Regions from separate parts of the Oricola indica genome, predicted to be linked through region 2. Evidence: riboswitches for the same ligand, from Rfam matches in the RefSeq annotation. Region 2 holds a riboswitch; the other holds the start of a gene.
The links. Region 2 has a riboswitch for glycine ahead of gcvT (glycine cleavage system aminomethyltransferase GcvT). Riboswitches for the same ligand answer to the same signal wherever they lie in the genome.

Region 1: linked by a shared signal. The riboswitch ahead of ACQK2M_RS03635 (D-amino acid dehydrogenase) and the one ahead of gcvT (glycine cleavage system aminomethyltransferase GcvT) in region 2 are both predicted to bind glycine.

The regions. Positions count from the first base shown of each region.
Region 1 covers NZ_OZ245747.1:685,688-700,412, reverse strand. The annotation lists gene ACQK2M_RS03665 (ABC transporter ATP-binding protein) at 1-688, shown strand, start outside; gene ACQK2M_RS03660 (ABC transporter permease) at 694-3,246, shown strand; gene ACQK2M_RS03655 (Bax inhibitor-1/YccA family protein) at 3,468-4,244, shown strand; gene ACQK2M_RS03650 (N-acetyltransferase family protein) at 4,354-4,932, shown strand; gene ACQK2M_RS03645 (DUF2794 domain-containing protein) at 4,939-5,352, opposite strand; gene ACQK2M_RS03640 (DUF1223 domain-containing protein) at 5,773-6,453, opposite strand; gene ACQK2M_RS03635 (D-amino acid dehydrogenase) at 6,659-7,927, opposite strand; glycine riboswitch at 8,115-8,209, opposite strand; gene ACQK2M_RS03630 (NAD-dependent epimerase/dehydratase family protein) at 8,347-9,567, shown strand; gene ACQK2M_RS03625 (hypothetical protein) at 9,686-10,099, shown strand; gene ACQK2M_RS03620 (NUDIX domain-containing protein) at 10,106-10,666, opposite strand; gene ACQK2M_RS03615 (glycosyltransferase) at 10,744-11,571, shown strand; gene ACQK2M_RS03610 (NAD-dependent epimerase/dehydratase family protein) at 11,568-12,452, shown strand; gene ACQK2M_RS03605 (VOC family protein) at 12,492-12,875, opposite strand; gene soxR (redox-sensitive transcriptional activator SoxR) at 12,962-13,426, shown strand; gene ACQK2M_RS03595 (alpha/beta hydrolase) at 13,668-14,725, shown strand, end outside.
Region 2 covers NZ_OZ245747.1:3,539,957-3,554,681, reverse strand. The annotation lists gene gcvP (aminomethyl-transferring glycine dehydrogenase) at 1-1,506, opposite strand, end outside; gene gcvH (glycine cleavage system protein GcvH) at 1,515-1,883, opposite strand; gene gcvT (glycine cleavage system aminomethyltransferase GcvT) at 1,888-2,991, opposite strand; glycine riboswitch at 3,147-3,230, opposite strand; gene ACQK2M_RS17845 (porin) at 3,390-4,514, opposite strand; gene ACQK2M_RS17840 (porin) at 5,387-6,466, shown strand; gene ACQK2M_RS17835 (class I adenylate-forming enzyme family protein) at 6,715-8,163, shown strand; gene ACQK2M_RS17830 (Bug family tripartite tricarboxylate transporter substrate binding protein) at 8,291-9,223, shown strand; gene ACQK2M_RS17825 (tripartite tricarboxylate transporter permease) at 9,389-11,338, shown strand; gene ACQK2M_RS17820 (class I adenylate-forming enzyme family protein) at 11,615-13,057, shown strand; gene ACQK2M_RS17815 (M23 family metallopeptidase) at 13,182-13,898, shown strand; gene ACQK2M_RS17810 (alpha/beta fold hydrolase) at 13,928-14,725, opposite strand, start outside.

The DNA of each region.
Region 1 (14,725 bases), 2.9 Mb from region 2:
GCTGATTTCCCTCACCGACGTGGATTTGCGGCTCGGGGGCGGTGTCAACGCCGTCCATGTGCTCAAATCCGTCGACCTCGAAATCGGCCGCGGCGAATCGGTTGGCGTGGTCGGGCCGTCAGGATCCGGCAAGACGACCCTTCTGATGGTCCTTTCGGGCCTCGAACGCCCGGATTCGGGAACCGTGACGGTCGCCGGCGCAACGTTCAACACGATGAACGAGGACGCCATCGCCGCCTTTCGCGGCCAGAATATCGGCATCGTCTTCCAGTCCTTCCATCTGATCCCCAACATGACCGCGCTGGAAAATGTCGCCGTGCCGCTCGAATTGGCCGGCGAGCGGGACGCCTTTGAAAAGGCGGAGGCCGAACTCGCCGCTGTCGGCCTGAAAGACCGGCTGACGCATTATCCGGGACAATTGTCCGGCGGCGAACAGCAGCGCGTTGCCATCGCCCGCGCACTCGCACCCGATCCGAAAATCCTGATCGCCGACGAGCCGACCGGCAATCTCGACGGCGCGACCGGCCACCTGATTTCCGAATTGCTGTTCGCCAAGCAGCGTGAACGCGACATGACCTTCGTTCTCGTCACCCATGACCCCGAGCTTGCGGGACAGTGCGACCGCCAGCTTTCCGTCGATTCCGGGCAGGTCCGCGAACGCGGCGATTTCGACAAGGCGGCCGAATGAACCGGATGCCGCTTCGACGCAGCATTGCGCTCGCCTTCCGTTTCGCGCTGCGCGAACTGCGCGGAGGCCTGTCCGGTTTCTACATCTTCCTTGCCTGCATCGCGCTCGGCACGGCGGCGATCGGCGGCGTCAACGCGGTATCGCAATCGGTGACCAACGGGATCGAGCAGGAAGGCCAGGTCATCCTCGGCGGCGACTTGCGTTTCGAGCTGAACCACCGCACCGCCACGGACGACGAATACGCCTTCCTCGATTCTCTCGGCGACGTGGCCGTTCTGGCCGACATGCGCTCGATGGCGCGTCTCGAGGACCAGTCGGACCAGTCGCTGGTCGAGTTGAAGGCCATCGACCAGGCCTATCCGCTCTATGGCGAACTCGTCACGCGGCCGAACATGGCGCGAGACGTCCTGCTCGGCGAACGCGATGGCGTATATGGTGCCGCGACCCAGCAGATACTGCTCGACCGGCTCGGCCTCGAAACCGGCGACCGTGTCCGGCTCGGCAATGCGACATTCGAGTTGCGGGCGGTGATCGAAAGCGAGCCCGACGCCGTTTCCGACGGTTTCGCCTTCGCCCCGCGCCTTCTGGTCTCGCTCGACGGTCTCGACGCGTCGGGGCTCGTCCAGCCCGGCTCGCTCGTCGAATATGTCTACAAGATCCGCACCCCTGCCGGAACGACGACAGATGAATTGCGTGCCATCGAGGAACGCGCCAACACCGAATACCGCACGTCCGGCTGGTCGATCCGCAATCGCGGCAATGCCGCGCCATCCCTCACGGCCAATATCGAACGCTTCGCGCAGTTCCTCACCCTGGTCGGCCTCACCGCGATGGTGACGGGAGGTGTCGGCGTCGCCAATGCGGTGCGCGCCTTCCTCGATTCCAAGCGCAATGTGATCGCCACCTTCAAATGCCTCGGCGCGCCGGGCGGATTCGTGACGCTGGTCTATCTGATCCAGATCCTGGCCATCGCCGGGGTCGGCATCGCGATGGGCCTCGTCCTCGCATCGCTCATGCCGTGGGTCGCGGCTTGGGCGCTGGCGGATTTCGTTCCGCTCCCCGCAAGCCAAGGGCTCTATCCCGGTGCGTTGGCGCTGGCCACGGCCTTCGCGGTTATCACCACACTGGCCTTTGCGATCCTGCCGCTCGGCCGCGCCCGCGACATTCCCGCAACCGCGCTCTTCCGCGAACAGACCTTCGACGGCGAAACCAATCCGCGACCGGCCTACCTAGCCGCCGCGATCCTGCTGATCGCGCTTCTGGCGTGGCTCGCCGTCGAAACGTCGTTCAGCCGGAATATCGCGATGACCTTTCTTGCGGGGATCGCCTTTTCCTTCGGCGTGCTGCGGGCGGTTTCGATCGGTGTCCAGGCGTTGGCGAAACGTGCGCCGCGCGTGCATTCGACCTCGCTCCGCCTCGCCATCGGCAATATCCACCGCCCCGGCGCGCTGACACCGTCCGTCGTCCTGTCGCTCGGCCTGGGCCTGACGCTGCTGGTCAGCCTCGCGCTGATCGACGGCAATCTGCGCCGCCAGATCTCCGGAAACCTGCCCGAGCGCGCGCCGAACTTCTTCTTCGTCGACATCCAGAACGACATCATCTCGGATTTCTCGACGCTGCTGACGGACGAGGCCGGTTCGGAAGCCGTTCTCCAGCGCGTGCCGATGCTGCGCGGACGCATCGTGGAACTCAACGGACAGGACGTCGCCACGATGGAACTCCCGCCCGAAGGCGGCTGGGTTCTGCGCGGCGACCGCGGCATCACCTATTCGCCCGTCTTGCCGGAAAATTCCACGCTGGCCAAGGGCGACTGGTGGCCGGAGGACTATGCCGGCGAACCGCTGGTCTCCTTCTCCGCCGAGGAAGCCGGCGAGATTGGCGTCGGCATCGGCGATACGGTGACGATCAATGTGCTCGGCCGCAACATCACCGCCCGCATCGCCAATCTGCGCCAGGTCCAGTGGGAATCGCTCGCCATCAATTTCGTGATGGTCTTTTCGCCGAACACATTTGCCGGCGCGCCGCATGCCTGGCTCGCCACGCTCACCCTGCCCGATGCGGACACGGCGCGCGAAGCCCGGATCCTGCGCGACGTGACGCAGGCCTTTCCGGCCGTAACCTCTGTGCGCGTCAAGGATGCGATCGATCTCGTCAACCGGCTGATCGGCCAGCTTGCCACCGCAATCAGGGCGGCAGCCGCCGTGGCGTTGATTTCCTCGGTGCTCGTACTGGGCGGCGCGCTTGCCGCCGGAAACAGGGCGCGCGTTCACGATGCCGTCGTGCTGAAGATGCTCGGCGCGACCCGCAGAATGCTGATCGGGGCCTTCTCGCTGGAATATCTCATGCTCGGGGCGGCGACCGCGCTGTTTGCGCTCTTCGCGGGCGGGGTTGCCGCATGGTTCGTGATCACGCAGATCATGAACCTGCCCTGGCAATTGCTGCCGGGTGTCGCCGCCGGGACGCTGGTTACCGCGCTCGTGCTGACGGTCGGATTCGGGCTCGCGGGCACTTGGCGCATCCTCGGACAGAAGGCCGCCCCGGTTTTGCGCAATTTGTAGGAATTCCGGCAATCATTCCTTAACCATGCCGTACGGCAGCCCTCCGGGCGGCGAAATGACGAATATGTGCGGCACCTTTTCGCGCATGCGCGGTCTTGTCTGCGCCGCATTGGCACATCATATTACCCACAGGCATGCTGGAGTCCCGCCAGCGGCGCCGCGGTACGGCATGTTGACGCCGGCCGGACACCCGACGGGATTTGAGAAGCACAGAGGATAAAATGGCTGACCTTCGAAACATGAACGCGCGCGCCGGCCAGGCTCGAACTTACGACGCGAGTATCGATCAGGGCCTTCGTGCCTACATGATCCGCGTCTACAACCTGATGGCGCTCGGTCTCGCCATCACCGGTTTCGCCGCACTCGGAACCATGATGCTCGCGACCACGACAGATCCGTCCGCAGCTGTCGCACAGCTCGGAAACGGCAAGATGCTGACCAGCGTCGGCAGTGCACTCTACGGCTCGCCGCTGCGCTGGGTCGTGATGCTCGCCCCGCTCGGCATGGTGTTCTTCCTGAGCGCCCGCATCAACAAGATGAGCGTCTCGGGCGCGCAGATGGCCTTCTGGGTCTTTGCCGGCCTGATGGGGCTGTCGCTTTCGTCGATCTTCCTCGTTTACACGGCGGCAAGCATCGTCCAGACCTTCTTCATCACCGCGACGGCCTTCGGCGCACTTTCGCTCTACGGCTACACGACCAAGCGCGACCTGTCGGCGATGGGTTCGTTCCTGTTCATGGGCCTGATCGGCATCATCATCGCATCGCTGGTGAACCTGTTCCTGGCATCGTCCGCGCTGCAGTTCGCGATCTCCGTGATCGGCGTTCTGGTCTTCGCCGGCCTGACCGCCTACGACACGCAGCAGATCAAGGAGATGTATTACGAGGGTGACGGCGAAGCCGTTGCCGGCCGCAAGGCCATCATGGGTGCGCTGCGCCTCTATCTCGACTTCATCAACCTGTTCATGTTCCTGCTGCAGTTCCTCGGCAACCGCGAATAGGACAAGTCGGTATTCCGACCCAAAAAGGCGGCCTTCGGGCCGCCTTTTTCAATTGTGCGGCGCGCTGAAAACGGCTTCACTGGCGCGACAGCATCTCCAGGCCCGATTCATGCCCGCCCTTTCGATCCGCGACGCGCGCTCCTCCGACATTCCCGCCATCACCGCCATTTATCGCGACGCCGTCCTCAACGGCACCGCCAGCTTCGAACTCGACCCGCCGGACGAGGCGGAGATGGCGAAGCGACAAGAAGCGGTTCTGGCGGGCGGCTATCCCTATATCGTCGCGGAAACGGATGAAGGCGGCATTGCCGGCTACGCCTACGCCAACGCCTTCCGGACCCGGCCGGCCTATCGCTGGGCGGTGGAGAACTCGGTCTATATCGACCCCGCACTGCAGGGAAAGGGCGCCGGCCGCGCGCTCATGATCGCCCTGCTCGACCGTGCGGAATCACTCGGCTTCCGGCAGGTGATCGCGGTCATCGGCGGCTCCGCGCATGTCGCCTCGATCCGCCTGCATGAAAGCCTCGGCTTCGAGATGATCGGCACCTTCAAGGGATCCGGCTTCAAGTTCGGCCGCTGGCTCGATACGGTGCTGATGCAGAAAGCGCTCAATGGCGGCGACACGACAGCGCCCGACGAGAACGCCTATCCGGGAACGCTCTATCGTCCGCCCGCGAACGCGCGCTGACCAAGATCAGTTCGAGGCGACGATTCGCAGCGGCTTGTCGAAGACCTTGAGCACATTTGCGAGATCCTGGCCGCGCTTCATCACCATGCCCGAGGCCGAAACGATGCTGTAGGCGCCCTGTCTGCGCGCCAGTTTCGGGTTTTTCTCGATGCGGTAAAGCGGACTTTCCGACGCCCGCCGGAAGACCGAGAATACTGCCCGGTCCTTCAGGCTGTCGATGGCGTAGTCGCGCCATTCGCCGGCGCCCACCATCAGGCTGTAGATTCTCAGGATCTGGTCCAGTTCGCGGCGGTCGAAACGGACTGTTTCGAAGGCCTGCCGGCCTGTCGCGGCCGTCGGGAGGGGAACCACCTTTTCGCCCCGATCCGTGCTCTCCTCCCGTAGCCGGACCGCGCCCTTTGATATTTCGTCCTCGGACATTCCTTCTCCCGCTGGTTCGTATGGGAAGTTTGCCGTGTTTTGGCGTGGTTGCAAGGGCGTGAACGAAAAATCGCATCACAGAACCGATTTCAAATCCTTAACAATTTCTTGCCGTTTCGCTCACAGTTTGGAACATCGTGTTCCGATCAGTGAATCCCTGACACCTTTTCGCCGCAGTTGAGACACAACTCGGCCCGGATTGCGGATGAATTTTTGGGTGTTGCCGATTGTGTTCCGCGACAAGTTTCGGGGAGCGCAACTAGCAAGGTAGGTGGCAGCCGGTTCACGGCGCTAGGCTTTGTCACCGAAGGACCGGTTCGGTTGAGGTATTGGAAACCTCTAGCCCCCCAGCCCCCCGATGCCACACCGCACCGGTCCGTACCTTGCTTTCGCGATCTGCCGATAATCGCTCAAAAAGCGTCAGGATGATTGGCGGGGAAGGATGGCTGCGCCTATGATCGCACCGGGACGGCCGCCTTTCGTGGTTTTCTGGAGCAGGACGGCGCAGCCATCGGCATTCTTGGCGGCAAGTTCCGACCGCGGAATATCCACCGTCATTGCCTCGCCCTCCCACATTCCGATGGTCTGGTAATCGGTGACGGCATTGACGTAGGAAATCGTCTTGCCGGCATTCTCGCCGCGGTCGATCGCGACATCCGCCTGCCGGACGAAATAGACCAGAACGAGATGGATCTTGTCGCCGCCGGTCGGCGCGCCCTCGGCGCTCACCCGCATGCGGTCGCCCATATCCTCGAATCTCAGTCCGACGGTCAGGCCGAGCCCGCGGTCCTTGTCGCGGGCCATCATCTCGGAAATTTCCCGGTAATGCCCGCCATTGGTATGCGACCGGCCATTGATGACCGCCTGCGGCGTGTAGACGCCGCGACGGTTCAGCCCTTCGGCATATTCGTATTGTCGTCGTGTATTGGCGTCCGAACCCAGCGTGTCCTGCCAGCCGAGATAGTCCCAATAGTCGACATGGTAGCCCAGGGCGACCACATCGTCGCGCGCCGCGAACTTGGCGAGCGCCAAATCGGCGGGCGGACAGGAATTGCAGCCCTGGCTGGTGAAGAGCTCGACAACCCCGAGCGGCTTCTGCACACTTTCATCCGCCTGCGGCGCGGCCGCCGGAGACAGTGCCAGAAGACTTGCGGCAATTGCCGTTATCGCGAAAGACCGTTTCACCGAATGCCACCCATTCCCTTCATGACCCCGAGAATAGGCACTCACCGGTTCAACAGAAAGTCACGTTAGGGTGACAAACGCCCGCCGAACCGTGTCCGGCGGGCTGAAATGCGGCTTTGCGCTATTCCGCGGCGACCAGAACCGGACGGAAGAACGGCGCGCGGCCTTCACTCGGAAGGTCGTTTCCGATAACGTCCGCCACCGCCTCGGCGGTCGCGGCCGACAAGGTCCACCCGAGATGGCCGTGACCGGTGTTGTAGAAGACGCGCGGCGCACGCCCACGTCCGAAACGCGGCATCATGTTCGGCATCATCGGCCGCAAGCCGGCCCACGGCACGACATTTTCCGTGCTCACGCCGGGAAACATCGTTTCGCACCACTGCGTCAGCGGGCGAATCCGGTCAGCGCGAATGTCGCGGTTCTCGCCCGTGAATTCGGCGGTTCCGGCGATGCGAAGACGGTTGGCGCCGAGCCGGCTGGTGACGATCTTGGCGTCGTCGTCGAGCAGGCTGATCCACGGCGCGGCGGCGCGGCTCTCGGCCCCGTCGAGATTGACGGTGATCGAGTATCCCTTGACCGGATAGATGTTGACGCGGTCGCCCAGTTGCGCGGCGAATGCCCGGCTGGCGATGCCGGCGGCGATCACGATGCCGTCAAAGCGTTCCTCGTGGCGTTCACCGCCCTGTTCGAACCACACGGTCACGCCGTCGGGATCGCGCTGGAGACGCGTCACCGACGCCCCGCCGACGAAGCGCCCGCCTGACCGCCCGACCGCGTCCGAGAGGCCCGTCGCGAATTTGTGGATATCGCCGGTCGAATCGGTCTCGGTGTAGAAGCCGCCATGGAAATCGCCGGTCAGCGCCGGTTCCATCCGCCGCATCTCGTCCGGCGAAACGGGAAGCCTGTCGAGACCCGCCTGGGCGTAGAGCAACGAAACCTTGGCCGCGTGATCGAAACCCTTGCGATCGCGATACACATGCAGGATGCCGCGCTTTTCGCGGTCGAACTCGATGCCGGCCTCCTGCGCCATCCGCTCCATATGGCCACGCGCGGCCAGGGCGAGACGCACCGTTTCCATCGTGTTGCGCTCATAGTGCGGAATGCTGGCGATGAATTCGGCGACCCAGGACAGCTTGTGCCAGCCGGGCTTCGGGTCGAACAGAAGCGGCGCATCCTTGCGCATCATCCACTTCAGACCCTTGAGCACCGTCGACCAGTGGGTCCACACTTCGGCGTTGGACGCCGATAGCTGGCCGCCATTGGCGAAGCTTGTTTCCATCGCCGCGTAACGCTGGCGGTCGAACAGGGTAACGTCGTAGCCGCGGCGGATCAGCGACCATGCGGAAGTCGTTCCGGCAATGCCGGCACCAATGACTGCTATTCGGGTCATGTCGGTTCCTCTCAGATGACCATGGCGAACCGGCGCTTCGCGCGCTTTTTCGGCTCGCACCCCATCTGTCAGGAACCTGAGAGCTTTGCCCAGGGCTCCGCCATATTTGGCTGGATGCCGCTGGCCGGACCGTCCGGCTCGGGCTTTCTCCTTCGGTGGGCGGCAAGCCGCCACTCTCCAGATTGTTGCCGATCGCACGGTCCTTCTGCCTGAGAGTTTCCGGGGCGGTTGCTCCTTCGGCGCCGGCTCCTGTGTGGACCCGGTCTCTCCCGTGCGATACTTGGTCGCCGCATATCGCAAAACCCGCGCCTTCGCAACGAAATCCTGTTAAAGGCGGAGAAATGTGACAGCCGCTTTTCATTTCTGTCACAAAACGCTTTTATCAGGCATCAACGACGTCAGGAATCAGGAATATACCCATGAAAATCGCAGTTCTCGGCGGCGACGGCTTCGTCGGCTGGCCGACCGCGCTCCATCTCAGCGACCAGGGCCATGAAGTCCATATCGTCGATAACCTGTCGCGTCGCTGGATCGATACCGAACTGGGCGTTCAGTCCCTGACGCCGATGGACTCCATCCAGGAGCGCACGCGCATCTGGCATGAAGAAACCGGCCGCAAGATCCATTTCCACCTGATCGACCTCGCCCGCGACTACGAGGTGTTCAAACAGTGGCTCGTCGAACACACGCCGGACGCGATCATCCATTTCGCCGAGCAGCGCGCCGCGCCCTATTCGATGAAATCCGACCGCCACAAGAACTACACGGTCAACAACAACGTCAACGCGACCCACAACGTGCTGAACGCGCTGGTCGAGACGGGCGTTGACGCGCATCTCGTCCATCTCGGCACGATGGGCGTCTATGGCTACTCGACCATCGGGGCCGCGATTCCGGAAGGCTACCTGCCGGTCGGCATCGAGACGCTGGAAGGCGACACGGTCTCCCAGGAGATCCTCTACCCGTCCAATCCGGGTTCGATCTACCACATGACCAAGTGCCTCGATCAGTTGCTGTTCCAGTTCTACGCCAAGAATGACGGGCTGCGCATCACCGACCTGCACCAGGGCATCGTCTGGGGCACCCATACCGAGCAGACCCGCAAACACCCGCAGCTCATCAACCGCTTCGACTATGACGGCGACTACGGCACGGTGCTCAACCGCTTCCTCATCCAGGCCGCCATCGACTATCCGCTGACGGTGCACGGGACCGGCGGCCAGACCCGCGCCTTCATCCACATCCAGGATTCGGTGCGTTGCATCGAGATCGCGCTGAACAATCCGCCGAAGGCCGGCGAAAAGGTGGAGATCTTCAACCAGATGACAGAGACCCACCGGGTCCGCGACCTGGCCGAGATGATCTCCAAGATGACCGGTGCGAAAGTCGCCTACCTGCCCAACCCGCGCAAGGAGGCCGCCGAGAACGACCTGATCGTGAAGAACGACAAGTTCCTCGGCCTCGGCCTCGACCCGATCACGCTGGAGGAAGGGCTGCTCGACGAGGTTGTCGACGTCGCCAAAAAATTCGCCTACCGCGTCGACCGCAGCCGCGTACCCGCCGTGTCCGCATGGACCAAGGACATCGCCAAGACGGTCGAGAAGGATCCCGAAGGCAAGCGCCTCAAGTCGGTTTCCTGATTGCAGCCGGGTTCCTCGCGATATCCCTGATATGCGGACCTCCGGGCCATAGGCCCGGAGGTCTTTTTCGTGTTAGCCTTCCGTAGCGTGACCAGTCGCGCACCGGGAGGGGACAGACATGAAAACGGTTTCAATCGCGCTCTTCGCGCTGGCGACGCTCGGAACTTTCGCCTTCGCGCTGAAGCTCCTGTTGGCGAAAACCTATTTTCCCTATCATCAGCAGGTTACCGGCAAGGCCTGGCAGGATCTCGACCCGGGCGTGCGCACTGTCATCGGTGCTTTCATGCGCCTGTTCGGCGGCGCGCTGATGGCGGCAGCCGGCACGACCGCATGGATGCTCTGGCTCTATGCCACGGGTGTCGCCGTTCCGGCCCCGCTCGTCGCGCTCCCGGGCCTCGTGATCGGGCTTGTAACACTCGGCGTGACGACCACGCTGTTCGCCAGTGGCGGCACGAAGGCGCCGCGCGGTCAGGTTGCGATTCTGGTCGGGATCACGATTGTTGCAGTCATCGCCGGATTGCTGGCGAACTGACCCGGATCAGAACACCTCAGGACGGCGCAACCGCAACGCCTGCAGCAGGAAAACGGTCTTCATGTCGCAGATTTCACCGCTGGCCGCCTGCCGGACGGCCTCGGCAGCCGAAATCTCGACGACCTCGATTTCCTCATGCTCGTCTTCCGCGCCGCCGCCCGCGCCCACCCTGTCTGCCGAGCCATAGGCCGCAAGATAGAGATGCATCTTCTCCGTCGCGCAGCCTGGCATCGTCCACAGTGCGCCCGCCGGCTCGAGATCGGAGAGCCGGAGCCCCGTTTCCTCCATCGCCTCGCGCCGCGCGGCATCGGCGGGGTCCTCGCCATCGGTGACACCCGCCGGCGCTTCCAGCAGCAGCGCGTCCGCGCCGACGAAGAGCGGCCCGGCGCGGGGCTGGCGCACCAGCGTGACGACCCGGCGCTCCGGATCGTAGGGCAGCACGCAGGTCGCGTCGCCATGATCCTCGACCTGTCGGGGATGCTCGGATCCGTCCGGACTTTTCATCGTCACCAGATGAAACCGGCCCCAGCCGTCGTGAATGGTCTTGATATTGTCGATCACATGCACTGAAACGTCTCCCGGTAGCGGCCTTCATTGAACACATTCACCGCCACCCGCCAACAGGGACCGCCAGCAGGATCGTCATGACCGCCAACGCCGAACGAAACGCCTATGTCACGCTCGTCACCAATCGCGACTACGCCGATGCCGCGATCGCGCTGGTCCGCTCCATCGTGCTGACCGGCGCGAAGGCGGACATCGTCGTGCTTCATACCGGCGCGGTCGATGCGAAGGATCTCGAACCCCTGAAGGCGCTCGGCGCGCGCTGCATCGAGGCGGACCTGCTCGACACCTCGCCTGAGTTCAACGCCCGCCACCAGCGCGACCGGCTGCATGCGGACGCGCCCTTCACCAAGGGCAACAAGCCTGCCTTCCACACCCCGCTCGACAATTTCGCCAAGCTGCGGCTCTGGGAACTCGAACAATACGACAATTGCGTCTTCATCGACGCAGATGCCCTCGTGGTCCGCAATATCGACCGGCTGTTCGCCTATCCGGAATTTTCCGCGGCGCCGAATGTCTACGAGGGGCTTGGCGACTTCCACCGGCTGAACTCCGGCGTCTTCACCGCAAAGCCCTCGAAGGCGACCTTCGCCGCTATGATGCAGCGGCTCGACCGGCCGGACGTCTTCTGGCGACGCACCGACCAGACCTTCCTGCAGGATTTCTTTCCGCAATGGCACGGCCTGCCGGTCTTCGACAACATGCTGCAATATGTCTGGTTCAACATGCCGGAATTGTGGGACTGGAAATCCGTCCATGTCGTCCACTACCAGTATGAAAAGCCCTGGCAGGCCGATCATCCGAAACGCGCGCAATTGCAGCCCCTAATCGATCTATGGCAGGCATATCGCACCGGCGAGAACATCCCGGATATCGACACGCTCGCCAATCCGGCTTCGCCCGAATGAAAGTCCTCGTCACCGGCGGAACCGGCTATGCCGGCCGCTTCATCGTCGAAGCCTTGCTGGCGGGTGGGCACGGCGTCGCCGTGATGGGCAGGACAAGACCCGACGATGGGTTCTATTCGGCCCCGGTGGATTTCATCGCGGGCGATCTCGACCCTGAAAGCGCCTCGCCCGGGCTGTTCGAGGGCGCCGAAGGGTTCGTCCACGCCGCCTTTCATCATGTGCCGGGGAAATTTCGTGGCGGCGAGGGAGACGATCCGCAGACCTTTCGCCGGCTCAATGTCGAAGGATCGCTGGCGCTTTTCGAGGCCGCGAAACGGGCCGGCGTCGGCCGCGCCATGTTCCTGTCGAGCCGGGCGGTTTACGGCACCCAGCCGCCCGGCGCAATACTGACCGAGGAGACCGATCCGCATCCGGACACGCTCTACGGAGCAGTGAAACTGGATGTCGAGAACGCGCTCCGACAGATGGCGGATGAAAATTTCCTGCCCGCCTCTCTGCGCGTCACCGGCATTTATGGCCCCGCCGGACCGGGCCGGGCACACAAATGGGCGGGGTTGTTTGCCGACTACGAAGCCGGCATCAACATCGCGCCGCGCGTCGGCACCGAAGTCCATGGCGATGACATGGCAAGAGCCGTACGGCTGATGCTGGAGGAGGACGGAAACGCGATCCACGCCGCCTCGCCGAGCCTCGTCTTCAACGTCTCGGACCTTCTTCTGGACCGCACAGAGTTGCTCGCCAGCTACTCGCGAGCTGCGGGCATCGACCGTCCGCTCCCCCGCCGCGCCGACGCCTCCGCCTACAACGCGATGGACTGCTCGCGGCTGAAAGCGCTCGGCTGGACGCCGAGGCAGACGCTCGATCTCGGAGGGTTGGCCTGAAGAGCGCCGACTACTCTTCCCGCAGGCAGGCGAGAGAACTCACGCGTAGCTCACCACCTCGAACTCGATGCCGTCCTCATCGTCGAAATAGAAACGGCGGCCGGGCTCGTAGTCGGCATGGTTGTACGGTTCGTAACCCATGGCTTTGACCTTTGCTTCCACCGCGTCGAGATCGTCCACGGTAACGCCGATATGGTTGAGGCCGCCGCGTGTGAAATAGCTTTCCGCGGCCGGGTCTCCCGGCGTGCCCTTGGCGTAAACGGCGAGATAGCTGTCCTCTGCGCCGACATGCACGGTGAAGCCTTCATACTTGGCGCTCCCCTTCCAGCGGATTTTCCAGTCCAACAATTCGCACAGGCGCTGCGCGGTTTTCTCCGGGTCGGAAACGGTAATGTTGACATGTTCGAGAGCCGCCTGGGCCATGATTTTCTCCATATCGGGATTTCGGATTTGCAGTGTTTACGATCTCAAGTTAACTTGAGGTCAAGCTATTTTTCATAGGAGTTTTCATGGCCCTGAAAGCGACCGACCGCCTGCCGATCGGCGAGCTGGCGCGACGCACCGGCATCGCGGTCTCCGCTATCCGTTACTACGAGGATCAGGGCCTTGTCGTATCGGAGCGCAATACCGGCGGACAGCGGCGCTTCCTGCGCTCCGACATCCGTCGCCTCTCCTTCATCCTGATCGCCCAGCAATTCGGTTTCACCTTGCCGCAGATCAGGGAGGTGCTGGACAGGCTGCCGAACGGCCGGACCCCCAACAAGGCGGATTGGACCCGGATCGGCGAGACATTCCGCGCTGAACTCGACCGCAAGATCGAGACGTTGACCGAGCTGCGCAAACGGCTCGACAAATGCGTCGGATGCGGTTGCCTCTCGCTGACCGACTGCACGCTCTACAATCCGCAGGACCGCGCCGCGAACAAAGGCGCCGGCCCAAGATACCTGATAGGAGACAAGCCCGAGGATCCGTGAAGCGGCGGGCCGGGTGGGACAAGGGTGGGAGCCATTCCCTGGGCCCGGCGGGAAACCGGGAAAACCTGACCGGTGCCCTGTACCACCACGCCCAGTTGACGCGGCCCGCCGCTCTCTTTCGAAAACGCGGATGGGCATGCATCGTTCCGCGCATGCCTTGTCCGCTTGAAACCCTTGCATCACAATCGCGGTTGCGCGCTGGGCCGAAGGAAAATCCAACCGGCGACATCACGGGGAAACCATGGCCGAAAAGGACTATCATCCGATTCGCGAGACACCGATCCCGGTGCTGCCGCTGTCTGTCGGGCTCGTGTTCTTCGCGGCGGCCCTGACCCCGTCCCTCATTCCCCGCGAATGGCTCCTCGAAGGTGTGCTTGCGGGCCTGGTCGCAGGCATCGGCTATATGGTCGGGCGTCTGTCGCTGACGGTGTGGCGGCTGATGGAACTGCCGCTGCCCCGAGGCCGGTTGGCCACGGCCGGCGATGCGATCGTTCTCCTCCCCGCGGCGAGCCTGGCGCTATGGAATCTGCTCCGCGCCGCCGACTGGCAAAATTCGGTGCGGGTGCGCGTCGGCATGGAAGCGACCGATGAAGCTCATACGCTGCGCCTGTTCCTTCTCGCGACGGCGGTTTTCCTTCTCTGCCTGCTGATCGGATTCCTCGTGCGCCGTCTCTACGACCTGGTCCGCAACCGGCTGGACAGGGTGATGCGCCGGCGCACGGCCAATGTCCTTGGCCTCGTCGCAGTCGCCCTGATCCTGATCGTGGTGACCCGTGACGGCATCACCCCCGCGCTGATGAATTTCGCCGACGATTCCTACGAGGCCGCGCAGGACCTCTTCGACCCGCAGCGCCCGCCGCCCTCCGATCCGCACATCGCCGGCAGCGTCGCCTCGCTCGTCGATTGGGGCGCGATGGGCAAGCCGGGCCGCGACTTCGTGTTGAACGGTCCCGACGCCGGCGACATCAGCGCCTTCACCGGCAGGGCGGCGAAAATGCCGATCCGCGTCTATGTCGGACGCGCCCAGGCGGACACGCCGGAGGAACGGGCCCGCATCGCGCTTGACGAGATGAAACGCGTCGGCGCGTTCGAACGCGAAATCCTGATGGTTTCCAGCCCGACCGGCACGGGCTGGCTCGACCCGGGCGCGCATGACACGATCGAATACATGCATGGCGGCGATGTCGCGACGGTCGCCGTGCAGTATTCCTACCTGCAATCGCCACTCGCCCTGGTCTTCGATACCGCCTCCGGCCTCGATCAGGCCACTGCGACGATGGACGCGATCTACCGCTACTG
Region 2 (14,725 bases):
GGCCACTTCGTTCCAGCTCACCGGCAGCATTTCCGCGGCCGCGTTCAGCTTCATCGTACAGGAGCCGAGCGGGATCATGGCCCGGTCGAGCGCCAGATCCTTGTCTGCGAGCCGCCGCAGGAAGCGCATCATCTCCGTTTCCGACCGGTTTTCATGGAAGACCGGCTGGGTGAGGAGGTGAGCTTCGTCTCGTCGCGGGGGCAGCGCTTCCGATGCGGAATCCGGCAGTTTCTTGTCAAAAAGCCCTGCCAGCGCGTCAAGATCGGCGTCGGTCGAGGTCTCGTCGAAGGTGACCGAGACCGTGTCTTCATCGATCACGCGCATCAGTCTGCCGCCGGCTTCTGCTTCCTTTGCGATATCCTTCGCCTGGCCCGGAGCCCGGACGGTAACGCTGTCGAAGAACCTGGTGCCCGTCACGCCGGCGGCTGCCGCGAAGCGCGCCGCCAACCCGTGCACTTGCTCTGCAATGGCGCGCAGTCCTTTCGGCCCGTGCCAGATCGCATAGGCCGCCGCCATGTTGGCGAGCAGCGCCTGCGCGGTGCAGATATTGGAGGTCGCCTTGTCGCGGCGGATGTGCTGTTCGCGGGTCTGCAAGGCCAGGCGGTAGGCCGGCCGGCCCATGGCATCAACCGATTCGCCGACCAGACGGCCGGGCAACAGCCGTGTCAGCGCATCCGACACCGCCATATAGCCGGCATGCGGCCCGCCATAGCCGAGCGGCACGCCAAAACGCTGCATCGAGCCGACCGCGATATCCGCGCCCCATGACGCGGGTGTTTCGAGCAGCGTCAGCGCCAGCGGATCGGCGACGGCGACGATCAACGCGCCGGCATCCTTCGCGCGCGAAATCGTGTCTGTGTGATTGCCATACACACCTTTTGTATCCGGCCATGAGGCGACCACGGCTGCGGTGTTCCCGCCGATCTCATCTGCGATGGTCATGCCAAGCGCGTGGCAACGAGTCCGGACGACATCGAGTGTCTGCGGATGCGGTTCGCCGACAAAGACGATCTCGCGCCGCTTGTCGCGATGATGGCGCAACGCCACGCCGACGGCTTCCGTCACCGCCGTCGCCTCGTCCAGCAGCGAGGCGGATGCGACGGGCAGGCCGGTCAATTCCGCCACAAGCGTCTGGAAATGAAACAGGAGTTCCAGCCGTCCCTGGCTGATTTCCGGCTGGTAAGGCGTATAGGCCGTGTACCAGGCCGGATTCTCGAACAGGTTGCGCTGGATCACCGGCGGCACGTGGCATCCGTGATAGCCTTGGCCGATGAAGCTCTTCATCACCGTGTTGCGTGCCATCATGGCTTGCAATTCGCCGAGCGCCTGCGCCTCGCTCGCGGGCTCCGGCAGGTCGAGCGGGCGATCGAGCCGGATAGCGGCCGGCACGGTTTCGGAAATCAGCGTCTCAACGGACGGTATGCCGATCTTCGTCAGCATGGCGCGGATATCCGCCTCGGACAGGCCGATATGACGGCGGTCGAATGCGCTTGTCACGGCGTTCATGGCGATCCTCAGTCCAGCGAGTTCTTGTAGGCGTCGGCGTCCATCAGGCCTTCGAGCTGGCTTTCGTCGGCGATGCTCATCGTCCACAGCCAGCCATCGGCCTCCGCAGCCGAATTGATAAGACCGGGCTCGGACGTCAGCGCCTCGTTGACGCTCTTCACCTCGCCATCCACCGGCGCGTAGACATCCGATGCCGCCTTGACCGATTCGACCACCACCAGCGCGTCACCTTTCGAGACACTGGCTCCGGGCGAGGGCAGTTCGACGAAGACGAGGTCGCCGAGTTGCTCCTGGGCATGTTCGGTGATGCCGACGGTCGCCACGCCGTTTTCGACGCGGATCCACTCGTGGTCTTCGGTGTAATAGGTGGTGCTCAAGGGTTCATCCTTTTTGGCTGCGTTTGACGATGAAGGGAAGTTTGGTCACACGCATCGGCACCTGCCGTCCGCGGACATCAGCGGTAACCTCGGAGCCGGGCTGAGCGAGATCTGTGCGCACATATCCCATGGCGACGGGGTGCTCGACGGAAGGGCCGAACCCGCCCGAGGTGACGCGTCCGGCGGGTTTGCCGTCGCTGTCGGTCAGAATTGCTCCGGCGCGCACCGGTTGCCGGCCCTCGGCTTGCAGCCCGACGCGCTTTTCTTCCGGGCCGGAGGCGTGGATTTCCGCCAGCCGTTCGGCGCCGATATAGGAGCCACCCTCGCGCAGGCTTTTCGGAACAGCCCAAGTCAGTCCCGCGCTGATCGGGTCGGTCGATTCGTCGAGATCGTTTCCGTAGAGGCAAAGACCGGCCTCGAGGCGCAGGCTGTCGCGCGCGGCAAGGCCGATCCATTCGACGCGTTCGTCCATGACGAGATTGTCGGCGAAGGCTTCGGCCCGGTCATGGGGCAGGGCGATCTCGAAACCGTCCTCGCCGGTGTAGCCGGAGCGCGTCAGAAACCAGCCGGGCCGCGGCTCCATCCCGCTCATGAAGGACATTCCGGCGATGTCGAAGCCGGAATCGGTCATGACCTGCGCCGCGTCCGGCCCCTGTAGCGCCAGAAAAACCCGGTCGAGTGCTTCGATCGTCGCATTCATGTCCTGGAGCGCATCGCGCATCCAGGCTTCGTCCGCTTCGGCACGCGCCGCATTGGCGACAATCATGAAGCGGTCGTCGGCAAGGCGGGTGACGATCAGGTCGTCGAGGATTCCTGCGTCGGTGTTGAGCAGGAAGGTATATTTGCTCGCCCCGATGGGGTGTGAGCCGGCCTCCACCGGACAGATTTGGGCAATGAACGCTGCGGCGTCGGTGCCGGCCACCTCAAAAAGCCGCATATGGGAGATGTCGAACAATCCGGCATGGGTCCGCGTGTGCAGATGCTCCTTCATCACGCCAAGCGGATAGGAGAGGGGCATGGACCATCCGGCGAACGGGCCGAATTTCGCGCCCGCGCGCTCATGCAGCGTGTGAAGTGGCAGTTGTTTCGGCGAATCGCTCTCGGTCATCGGCACCCTTTCCGTCAGTCAGCACGACCCGGCCATCGGCGATGGCGGGATGTGCCCCTCTGTCGGAAGCCTGAGAGACTCGCATTCCCGGAACTCTGTCGGGAACACTTACACCTTCGGCGCGGGGCATTTGCCCCGACTTTCCAGAGTGCCTTGATCAGTCAGCGGTTCTTTTTGCCTGAGAGATTTCGGGCGATTTCCCCTTCGGCGGCCTTTCGGCGCTCTCCCACTGACGGACCGGGCCGAAACCCGTGAGCTGTTTGGAGACTAGCGCGGGGAAAGGTGCGTGTCACGCCGATTCCGTAGACAGGGCTCCAATCGCGTCGACTGTATGAAGCGCGCAAAAAAAACCCGGCGGTTGCCCGCCGGGTTTTCATCAACTGACTTGCGTCAGACGATTAGAACGAAGCCTGGAAGCGAAGGAAATTGCTCCAGCCCGTGGCGTCGTCAAGTCCGCCCGGAACGGCAGAGCGATTAGCGTCGCGGAAATCCCAGTACTGGACGCTCGCCTTGACCGCGAGGTTGGCTGCCAGAGCGTAATCGAGCGTGACGCCGGCTTTCCACATGCGGTCGTCAGATTCGCTGCCGAACTCGTCGTTGCGCCACTGCCTCCAGGAGAAGCCCGGAGTAACGGTCAACTTGTCGCTGACCTGGGCCGCATAGGACGCCTCGGCGACCCAATGCAGGTGACCATCGTCGCCCGGATCAGGGCTGTCCGACGTCGCGGTGGCGTACATGGACGTTCCCGTACCGGCCACGTTGCCGCCCTGGTTCCAGGTGAAGCGGCCCTGCAGTGCGCCCGGCCCGATATCGGCCGAACCGCGAACGACGACGCCGCCCAATTCCGTGCCGAGATCGTAGTAACCGACCACGGTCGCTGAGATGGCACCCGATGAGAAGCCGAGCATGCCGGTCACACCGAACTTGGCCCCATCTTCACTGTCCCACACATTGCCGAGATCCGCGCTCTGGTCGATCGACGCACCGAAGCTGATCGCACCGGCAGTGCCGGAATACTGGATCGAGTTGAACTTGTTGGTCAGGCCGTTGGAGTCGGTTTCGCCGTTGATGCCGTTGTCCAAGAAGCCACCGAAGTAACCCATGGTCAGGCCAGCGAACGAGAGCTTCACGACGTCGAGGTCAACATCGCTGCCACCGGGAGTTTCGAACTCGACATAGGTTTCGATCGGGCCGATCTCGCTGTCGGTCCAGGACGAGATGTTGAACTGGCCGGTCGAAGCGAAGCCGATCTTGCCGGCATCTTCCGCGGTCGTGCCCCATCCGTCCAGAGCGCCATTATCAAAAGAGTCCGACGTATGGTTAATCTGGAAACGGGCCCAGCCTGCGATCTTCAGGCAGGTTTCGGAACCCGGAATGTAGAAGTAGCCGGCACCGGCCGCGTCGCAGACGCGGACGTATTCGACCATCTCCGGTTCCGGAATGATCACGGCGTCGGCAGCGCGAGCGCCGGAGACAGCGACGAGGGCCGCTGCGGAGCCGAGAAGTAGGCTCTTGATTTTCATTGTCTGACCTCCAGTCAAAGTTTCGACGGATCAAAGGTGCCAATGCTCTATCAGACGGGTTGCCCCCAAACCGGCATTAACAACTTCACCCCATGGTTGAAAGATCGACGAACTTCGCCCATCCCGGAGCGTAATACACTCTCCTCAGGATTGCGGGGCAAGCTGTTTCGGTCTGCAAATTTTGGATTTTCGAAGGTTTGAGATGCGCTGTTGCCCGAAAGACACAGAATTGGCCGATTGCGAGGTCTTGTAATGAGATCTTGCCATTCCGATGGACGGTTCGCGCCTTTGAGGGCGCTGGCTTCCACGCCGGTAGATCTTTGCAAGTTTGCCGAATCGGCCCGAATCCGGGACTCGGTCCGGAGGGAATGCGCTCTTTGAATCTAGATTGAGGCTCCTGCGCCAACTGGTGGCGACAATCCGCTCGGCATTCTGTTAATGCCTCTCGATGTCGATTGTGCCCGATCTGATTTCTTCATTATCAAAGGGCGAACGAAAGAGAGGCGTCATCTGCGGCATTAATAAAGAGGCATCTTTGATCGCCTCGTCGCTCGACTGCCGTTTCGAATCGAATCGTTTTCGAACTTTTTCGTCTGACAAATTATCTGTTTGTTAGGGTTTGTCGGGATTCCGGCGCTTTTGCGCGGATGCGCCTGCGAAAGCCGTGTCATTTCTGCAACATCACCCTAGGGAAGATGTGCCGGCCCGCATTTTCAAGGCCTTGGGCTGTTGCGCCGGATTCTGCTTTCGGTATTTATCGTTGCGAGAGTTGGACATGAAAGTGTGCTTCTTTCGAACCAGGGGATGGGACAGGTCGCTGTCCTTCAGCTAAATACCCAGACCCGTTTTTAACTTTGACTGGAGGTCAGACAATGAAAATCAAGAGCCTTCTCCTCGGCTCCGCAGCGGCTCTCGTCGCTGTCTCCGGCGCTCGCGCTGCCGACGCTGTGATCATCCCGGAACCGGAAATGGTCGAATACGTTCGCGTCTGCGACGCGGCCGGTGCCGGTTACTTCTACATTCCGGGTTCCGAAACCTGCCTGAAGATTTCGGGCTGGGCACGTTTCCAGATCAGCCATTGGTCTGATGACGGCGGCATGGACGGTGCTGACTCCGATTGGGGTATCACGGACGAAGATGCAGCCAAGATGGGCTTCTCATCGACTGGCCAGTTCGCTCTTTCGTCCTGGACCGACAGCGAAATCGGCCCGATCGAAACCTACCTCGAGTTCGAAACTCCTGGTGGCAGCGATGTTGACCTCGACGTCGTCAAGCTGTCGTTCGCCGGCCTGACCATGGGTTACTTCGGTGGCTTCCTGGACAACGGCATCAACGGTGAAACCGACTCCAACGGTCTGACCAACAAGTTCCATTCGATCCAGTATTCCGGCACTGCCGGTGCCATCAGCTTCGGTGCGTCGATCGATGCTTACGATGGTCTCGTCTGGGATAGCGAAGATGGCGCCAAGTTCGGTGCGACGGGCCAGCTCGGCTTCACGAGCGGCGCTATTGCGGCAACCGTGACCGGCTTCTATGACTTCGGAGCCTCTGGCGGCGGTGTGGTCGGCCGTATCTCTGCCGATGTTGGCATGGGTACGCTTCAGGCTCGCGGTACCTGGGCTGAAAACAACGTCAACATGTACACTGGGAGCGCGACGAGCCCGGATGATGGCGGTGCTCTGCATTGGGTCGCTGAAGTGTCCTACGCCGCTGCCGTTAGCGACAAGCTGACGGTCACTCCCGGCTTCTCGTACCGTTCGTGGTACAATACTGGCGATGGCGATCCGGAAGACACGATGTGGAAGGCCGGCGTGACGCTCGACTACGCTCTGGCTGCGAATCTCGCAGTGAAGGCAAGCGTCCAGTATTGGGATTTCGACGACGGCAACACCGGCGATCCGGAAAATGCCACCGGTTGGAGCAACTTCCTGCGCTTCCAGGCTTCCTTCTAAGCCTCGCGTGCATGCCTTGTAAGACGAACCCGGCGGGCAACCGCCGGGTTTTTTCGTTTGGATGCGGATAGTTGATTTCAGGAGTGAGATTGCGAATCTTGCTTTTTGGTGCGGATCGGTAAGGCTTCAGGAAATCTGTTCGGATAGATGGCTTGGCCTGAAAATATCCAAAGGGAATCATTCCGCGTCACGCCAAGGAATGCTAGGGAAAGCCAGCACTCCTGCCAGCCGATAATTGTAGCTCCGCCATGACAGACATATTCGATGCTATCGACCGCCACGCAAAACATACGCCCGGTAGTTATGCATTTATAAGCCCCGCTGCGTCACTGAACTATTCCGGCCTTTCGGATGGCATCAGGAATATCGCAACCAGGGCGTTGACAATGAATATCTCGCCTGGAAGCCTTGTGGGCGTCCGCTGCAGAAATCCCAATGTGGAAATCCTGACAAATCTCGGCCTGATGCGCGCCGGTATGAGGGTAGGTATCGCGGGTAACAAATCGACATATGCCGAACATGGCGTCGTGCTGGATGTTCTACTCACCGACGGAAGCACGCATGGTGGTAAGGATGTCGCTGCCCGACGCCATATTCCCTTGACGCCGGATTGGGTGCAGCCGCACGAATTCTCCAATCGGAAGATAGAACCGACCGATTATGGATTGATATTCGCATCTTCCGGTTCGACCGGCGCCAGCAAGCTTCTTTTTGCATCGCGTGAGAACATAGATTATCGCGTAGATGTGAAATCGGGGGAGCCGTGGTTCCACGAGGACATGCGCTTCATGACGCTCTCCCAGCCGAATTCGATGACAAGTTTTCTCGACGCTGTCATTACTCTCGTAAAAGGCGGTCAGGTTGTTCGCCTTGACGCGATGCCTCCAGCCCAAACGCTGGATGCGATTACGGTCTTCCAGCCGACCTATGTCAACACGCCGCCTTATACCCTCGTGTCGCTACTGGAGGGATTGAAGACAAATCCGCGCAAATTACGGAAAATCGACTACCTAAGGGTAGCTGGAGCCTATTGTTCACCGCAGGTGCGTGCGAGTGCAAAGGAGCTTCTCGCCTCGCACGTGATTACGTCCTACGGTGCGACGGAAACTGGCCGGATAGCTTTCGCCGAACTGGAAGATATTGCCGGTATCGATGGCGCAGTCGGCGCAATCATGGCGGGCTTGGCGGTTGAGACGGTGGATGACTCCGGAGCGCCGCTTCCACAAGGCGAAACCGGCGAACTTCGCGTCAAGCCGCCTGCCGAAAGTCCGCTGAGCTATTTTAGCTCCGGCGAGTTGATCTCTCCGCTAAAGGACGGCTGGTTTTATCCGGGCGATATTGGTCGTGTCGACGAGAAAAACAATCTGATCATATCCGGACGGAAGAGCAGCGTCATAAATATGGGCGGTAACAAGGTCGATCCTGAACGTGTCGAATCGGCTTTGATCCGTATTGACGGGATCGAGGACGTTGCCGTCGGACCATTTCGCAGTGCTTCGGGATATGACGTGATCGTAGCATTGGTCAAGTCGAGCGGTCCCATTCAGCTGGAGCAGCTGAATCAGTTCCTTGAGAAAAACCGTCAGATTTATCGGATCGATTCGATCCGTCGCGTTTCTTCCATACCACGTAACACGAACGGAAAGATCGACAGGCGAGCGGTGCTCGAGCAGATTAAATCGCCTGCCAAACATTAAACAAAAGGGAGGAATACCCATGTCTCTATGTCTTAAAGGGAATGCGCTTTGCGCATGGCCGCTTAGGTCAGCATTGATGGCCGCGTGTGCATTCGTATCTGCGATTGTAATGTCTCCGATTTCCGCCATGGCAGCGGAATTCAGCGCTGATACGGTGGAACTTCGCGTCGGATACAGCGCCGGCGGCGGCTATGACACGTTCGGTCGGCTGGTTGCGCGCCATCTTGGCAAATATCTGCCGGGCAACCCGGATTTTGTTGTCCAGAATCAGCCAGGAGGCGGCAGCCTGAAATTGACACTGACGACCGTTGCCAGCGACGCAAATGACGGCTCCCTTATCGCATTGGTGAATTCGTCCATGTCGACGTTTCCGCTTTTCGACGAGAAGGGCGCGCGCTTCGATCCGACCGAGCTGGTCTGGATCGGCAGCCTCGCCAACGAGACATCCGTCTGCGTCATGACGAAGCAGTCGGGCGTCTCCACTGTGGAGGATTTCCTCTCGAAGGATTTCATTGTCGGTGCAACCGACCGGGGTGCGACGACTTATCAGTTCCCCGCATTGTTGAAAAATCTGTTTGGCGCGAATTTCAGGATCGTCACCGGCTATCCTGGCGGCCCGGAAATCATGCTCGCGATGGAGCAGGACGAGTTGCAAGCGCGCTGCGGCTATTCATGGTCTTCGCTGAAAGGCTCGCCGGAGGAGAACAAGTTTAACCGGATCGGCCAGATCGGTTTGACGAAAAACAAGGATCTTCCCGATCTTCCGCTCTTCTACGACATGATTGAGTCTGACTTGGACAAGAAAGCTGCCGCGCTGGTTCTTGCGCCGCTGCGCTTCTATCGCGCCTTTGTCGCTCCGCCATCAACGGATCCGGAAGTTGCGGATACACTTCGCCAGGCCTTTACGAAGATGACAGAAGATTCAGAGTTTCTCGCTGAGGCTGCGTCGCTCGGGCTGGACGTGGATGCGGTTCCCGGCGATGAAATCCAACAGATGGTCGAGGACCTTCAGGCATCCGATGAGGCGGCCCTGAAGCGGGCAACCGAGCTTTTGGAATAGGTCGGTTTGGGGCGCTTTCGGGTTGAGTTGACGTTCCGAGAGCGCATCGAAGTATGAGACTGAAAAGGCGATCGCATCTTGCGGTCGTGATTGGGGAGGGTCGGATTGAAGGTGTGGGGATTCAACCGGCACTCCGCCAATTCGCGATAGAAGCGGTGTAAGAGATTGGCCGACGCTTTTTTTTCGGCATTCGTTGAGTTGAGCGAGCCCGCGCGGCTCATGTTTCTCTTCATTGGCGTATTATGCGGATTGGTGATTGGTGTCATACCGGGGCTGAGCGGTATAATCGGAATGGCGCTGCTGGTGCCGTTCACCTACAATCTCGATGCCTATGCCGCTATTGCGCTTCTGCTCGGCATGGGATCGGTGACCACGACAAGCGACACAATTTCAGCGGTCCTTTTTGGCGTTCCAGGTACGGTGGGATCGGCCGCCACGGTTATCGACGGGCATGCGATGGCCCGCAACGGCGAAAGCGGCCGCGCGTTTGGTGCAGCATTCAGCGCATCCATGATAGGTGGCGTCGTAGGGGCCGTCGCACTGGCCCTTGCAATTCCGGTCATGCAACCTGTCGTTCGCAACGTCGCGTCGCCAGAACTGTTTGCCATAGCAGTTTTCGGTCTTTCGATGGTTGCGACCCTATCGGCCGCTAACCCTCTTCGCGGGCTGCTTTCCGTATGCGCGGGACTTGCCGTGGCTCTAATAGGTCTATCGTCTCAAACCGCTACCGACAGATGGACATACGGAACCGTCTATCTTTGGGAGGGGATTCCTCTGGTGCCGCTTTTCTTGGGCTTGTTCGGCATTCCAGAGCTTTTTGTTCTGTCGAAATCGAAGTCGATTGTGGACAGCGATTTGCCTGTGTCGCCAAATAACAGCCTCTTCGCCGGTATTCGGGATACGCTTTCTAATCTTCCCTTGGTCGCTCGGATGAGCGCTTTAGGTGCAATTCTCGGTGCGATACCTGGCATAGGCGTCTCCATAATCGACTGGATCGCCTACGGCATCGCGAATCGCACGGTAAAAGGCGATCACAAGTTTGGCAAAGGTGATGTGCGCGGCGTGATAGCGCCGGAAGCTGCAAACAATGCCAAGGAAGGCGGCGCGCTGGTACCCACTGTTGCTTTCGGCATTCCTGGTAGTGCCAGCATGACCATTCTGCTTGGCGCGCTCATGGTTCAGGGTATCGTGCCCGGTCCGGACATGCTCACTAAGCATCTCGACCTGACGGTCGTGATGGTATTCTCAATAGGACTGGCAAATATCATGGGTACCGTGATTTGCCTTGGCCTGAGTCCGTACTTCGCGCGTCTTTCGTTGGTTTCATCGGGTATTATTGTTCCTGTCGTCCTTGTTTTCGTTGTGCTTGGAGCGTTTCAGGCGAGCAGGGATGCCGGCGATTTTGCCGTGCTCTTTGTATTCGGGATCATTGGACTCGCTCTTGATGCGGCGAAATGGTCAAAGCCGGCATTCGCACTCGGCTTCATTCTGGGACCGAGCGTCGAGCGGTACTTCTTTATTTCCCATTCGATTTACGGCTGGTCATGGCTGACACGACCCATCGTCATGATCATACTTGCGCTGGCGATCGCAAGTTTTTTTCGCTACCTGCCCGAATGGCTGAGAGCTCTTCGCCAACGCGGTGGCGATGACCGACCGAATTTCTCCGTCCCGGCTATGTTCATGAGCATTTGCGCGTTGGCATTTTCATTGTTCGGTCTCATGTCATCGAAGGACTGGCCGCTCGGGGCGTCTTTGTTTCCGATCGTCGTATTCTCCGTCTCCGTTGCACTCTCGGCGATCCTGTTTCTTAACGATTTGCGCTTGATGCGCACTGCTCTGATTCAAGATGTGCCGCTTCGCAATGCAATCTGTGTCCCCGGTTGGCACATCAGATATCTCGCCAATATTGGCGCGTTCCTGGTGTGCTTCCTGTGCTTTGGATGGTTTTTATCAATAATCGGATTCCTGCTGGCAAACCTGAAGTTTCGGGCGAAAACATCCACAAAGGCGGCGTTTTTTATCACCGCAGGCGCAACCTTGGTGATTTGGCTAATATTTGATTTGCTGCTTGCCATGCCATGGCCAGACCCGCTCCTGTTCGGATTTACATGATGGAAAACTTTTAAAATGGCCGCGGCAAATGGTCGGTTTCCTGTGCGACGAAGGCCTGCCGGATCCCAACGTTTCATCCGCGATGAATGCCGGTAACGATCAGAATGTATGAGGGTTTAAGTCCCGAAGCTAAAGGGGCACAGGGCCTTGGTCGTGAGCTACGCCGCAGCCCTCTTTGTCGATCTTGACTTGAGAACATAGTTTCGGACCCCGCTGCAAAATGATAGAAAAACTGGACATGTCAAACAATGGAACCGATGCGGAAGTGACGGAATAATGGTCGATATTTTCAAGGCTATCGAGGAACACGCCAAGCGAAATCCGAGCTCGCTCGCACTGATCGGTCATAACGTATATTTGAGTTACGCCGCCTTCGCGCACGCCACCAGAAACATCTCGGCCTTGGCGTTAGCATCGAATATCGCTCCCGGCAGCCTTGTCGGGGTTCGCTGCGGCAATCCGTACATGGAATTGTTGTTGTACTGTGGTCTGATGCGCGCCGGGATGACTATTGCTTTTCCCAAGGACCCGTCAGTCTACGCCAACCATAATGTCGAGCTTGATGTTCTGCTTTCGGATGATACGTCATTGCGGGGCCAATCAATGCCCGCAAAACGCGTTGTCCCATTGACTTCCGATTGGACACAGCCGCGCGGCACGCCGAAACGGCCTGAGAAAAACCCTCAGTATGCCGCGCTGTTCGCATCGTCGGGCTCAACGGGAAACAACAAGCTTTTTCATGCCAACCGTGCAAACTTGGACTTTCGGATTAAGCTAAAAGAGCATGAAGTATTTTTCGATGGCGATGTCCGTTATCTGTCGCTGTTTCTTGCGGGTACGATGATCAGCTTCATTGACATGCTTATAACATGGAAAAAGGGCGGTCAGGTTGTTTTGACTGGCACATTGTCCCATGAGCAAGCACTTGACGCTATCGCACTCTATCAGCCGACATATTTGGCGGCGCCGCCATATTCACTCGTTGGAATGCTGAACGCACTTGAAACAACCCCCCGCCGTTTTCAGAAGGTCAACTCCATCTATACAGGTGGATCCTATTGTGCCCCTCGCATGTTAGAAGCCGCTAACGAAAAGCTGTGCCACCACCTCATCCCGGCGTATGGATTGACCGAACTCGGACTTGTCGCCTTATCGCCCTACGAAGAATTAGCGTCGATTGACGGCGCCGTCGGCAAACCGGTAACCGGCATGACCGTAGAGGCCGTGGACGAGTTTGGAAATACGCTGCCTTCAGGCGAAACGGGGGAGATCAGGATTACGCCGCCTCCAGGCAGCCCGCTTGGCTTTTATCGCGACAATAGGCGTATCGAAATTGTCGACCACGAGTGGTTCGCTCCCGGCGATGTCGGACACATCGACGCTAATGGATTCCTGGTCACTACGGGTCGTAAGAAAAACGTAATCAACTACGGTGGAAACAAATTCGACCCGGAACGAATAGAAAATACTCTTATTCAGATGCCGGAAATCGAGGATGTGGCGGTTGGCGTCGTGCCGGGGCCGGGCGGATTTGATGTAATTATCGCGCTTGTCAGGGCTTCCCGAGAAATCGATACCGATGCGGTGAATAAATACCTGAAATCAAAAAGGCAGCCATACGATATTGCGTCGGTTCAACTCGTGGCATCCGTTCCGCGTGGTGAGAACGGAAAGGTCAAACGCCAGGAAGTGGCCGAACAGGTGAAGTCCGCCGCTTGATGTTGGAATTTCAATACTGCCCCGGGCGCGAGATGGGTAGTGATTTTGCTGTCGCGCGCTCGACTAGGGTGAAGATTGTTAGAAAACAAGCTACAAATATGTACGCGGACCGCGGAGTGAAAGAATGAAGCATGCAAGACACTTTTTCGGTGCTTGTTCCGTCGTTTTGTCAGCCATGCTTATCGCCGGTTGCGTCTCCGAGTACGGCGATGCGGCGAAGTATCTGGGCGACGTGAAAGCCAGGATTGCGGTCTCCATGCCGGCCAACGCCCCGTCGATCCGTCAGGAATTCCGGATTGGCAACATCCCCGGATCCGACAACGGCGTGCCTTACAGTCACGAAGGTATAGATGTCGTCGCGAAGATCGGTACGCCGGTTCTTGCCGCAGCATCCGGGCGCGTGACCCGTTCCTACGTGGAGCCGATGTACGGAAATCAGGTCGTCATCGATCACGGCATTGATGGCACCGGTCGCAGGACCCAGACGGTTTACAAGCATCTGGACAAGCGGATGGTCTCTGTCGGAGACACTGTGGTTCGCGGGCAACAGATCGGAACGCTGGGCCGCACGGGAGCGCTGGCGGCTGGAATCCTGCATCTGCATTTCGAGATTCGCCGCCAGATCAAGCCGGGCGGACGCGGGCTGCATCCAATCGATCCGCATCGCCTCTGGGCGAATGGGGAAGGGCGCGTCACCTGTTTCGACCCCGATGTCGAGATCGACGATACCGTGTTCCGCGCGACCTATCCCGTCCTCTGCCGCGGCAAGGGGCCTGCTGCCGTACCGCCGCCTGAACAGGCCATTGGCTCTCTCGCAAACCTGAAACGGCCCGAAGGCTGACTGCTGCGAGCCGTAATTGATCGAGCGGGCTATGTCCCGGCCTGATCCAGAAAACGCTGAATCATTTGAGGCAAGCCTGCCGTGTGGAGCAGAGGCGCATGCCCTTGGCCTTCGACATTGACACATTGCAGTCGGGGATGGCGCGCCGCCATTTCATCGACGGTTTCTTGCGACAGCAGTCCGGAATTCTCTCCCCGAAGAACCATCACCGGGATATCGCGTAACGCGTCGAATTGCGGCCAGAGTGCCGGCAGTTCCTCACCGGGTACCAGGGCGTCGAGCGTTTTGCCGAGCGCCGGGTCGTGATCGGCCACTAGCGTGTCTCCGATCTGCCTGAACTTCGCATGCGCCTCGTAGATCCAGTCCTCTTCGGTCAACGCGGGAAAGGCCTTGCCCATAAGGGACTTCTGGATCGCGATGGCTTCGGCCCAGTCCTTCGGTTCGGGCGGATCGGCGAGCATCGTGCGAATGGCCAGCAGGCTCTCGATCCCGATGACCGGGCCGACATCGTTCAGGATGACGGCGCGCAGGAGCCCGGGTCGCATCGCGGCGATCGCCATGGCAATCAGGCCGCCCCGCGACGTGCCGATGAGTGTTGCCTGCTCGATACCGAATTTTTCGAGACCGGTAATCACGTCCTCGGCTTCCGTCAGGATGTTGTAGTGCGTCCAGTCGCTGTCATGATCGGACAATCCCCGGCCGCGATAGTCGAAGCAGATGACCCGGCGCTGGGGCGAAGCGTCTTCCGCGAGATGAACCGCGAGACGGGCGAAATCCCGCGCGTTTCGGCTAAGACCGGCAAGACAGACGACCGGCAGTGTCTCGAC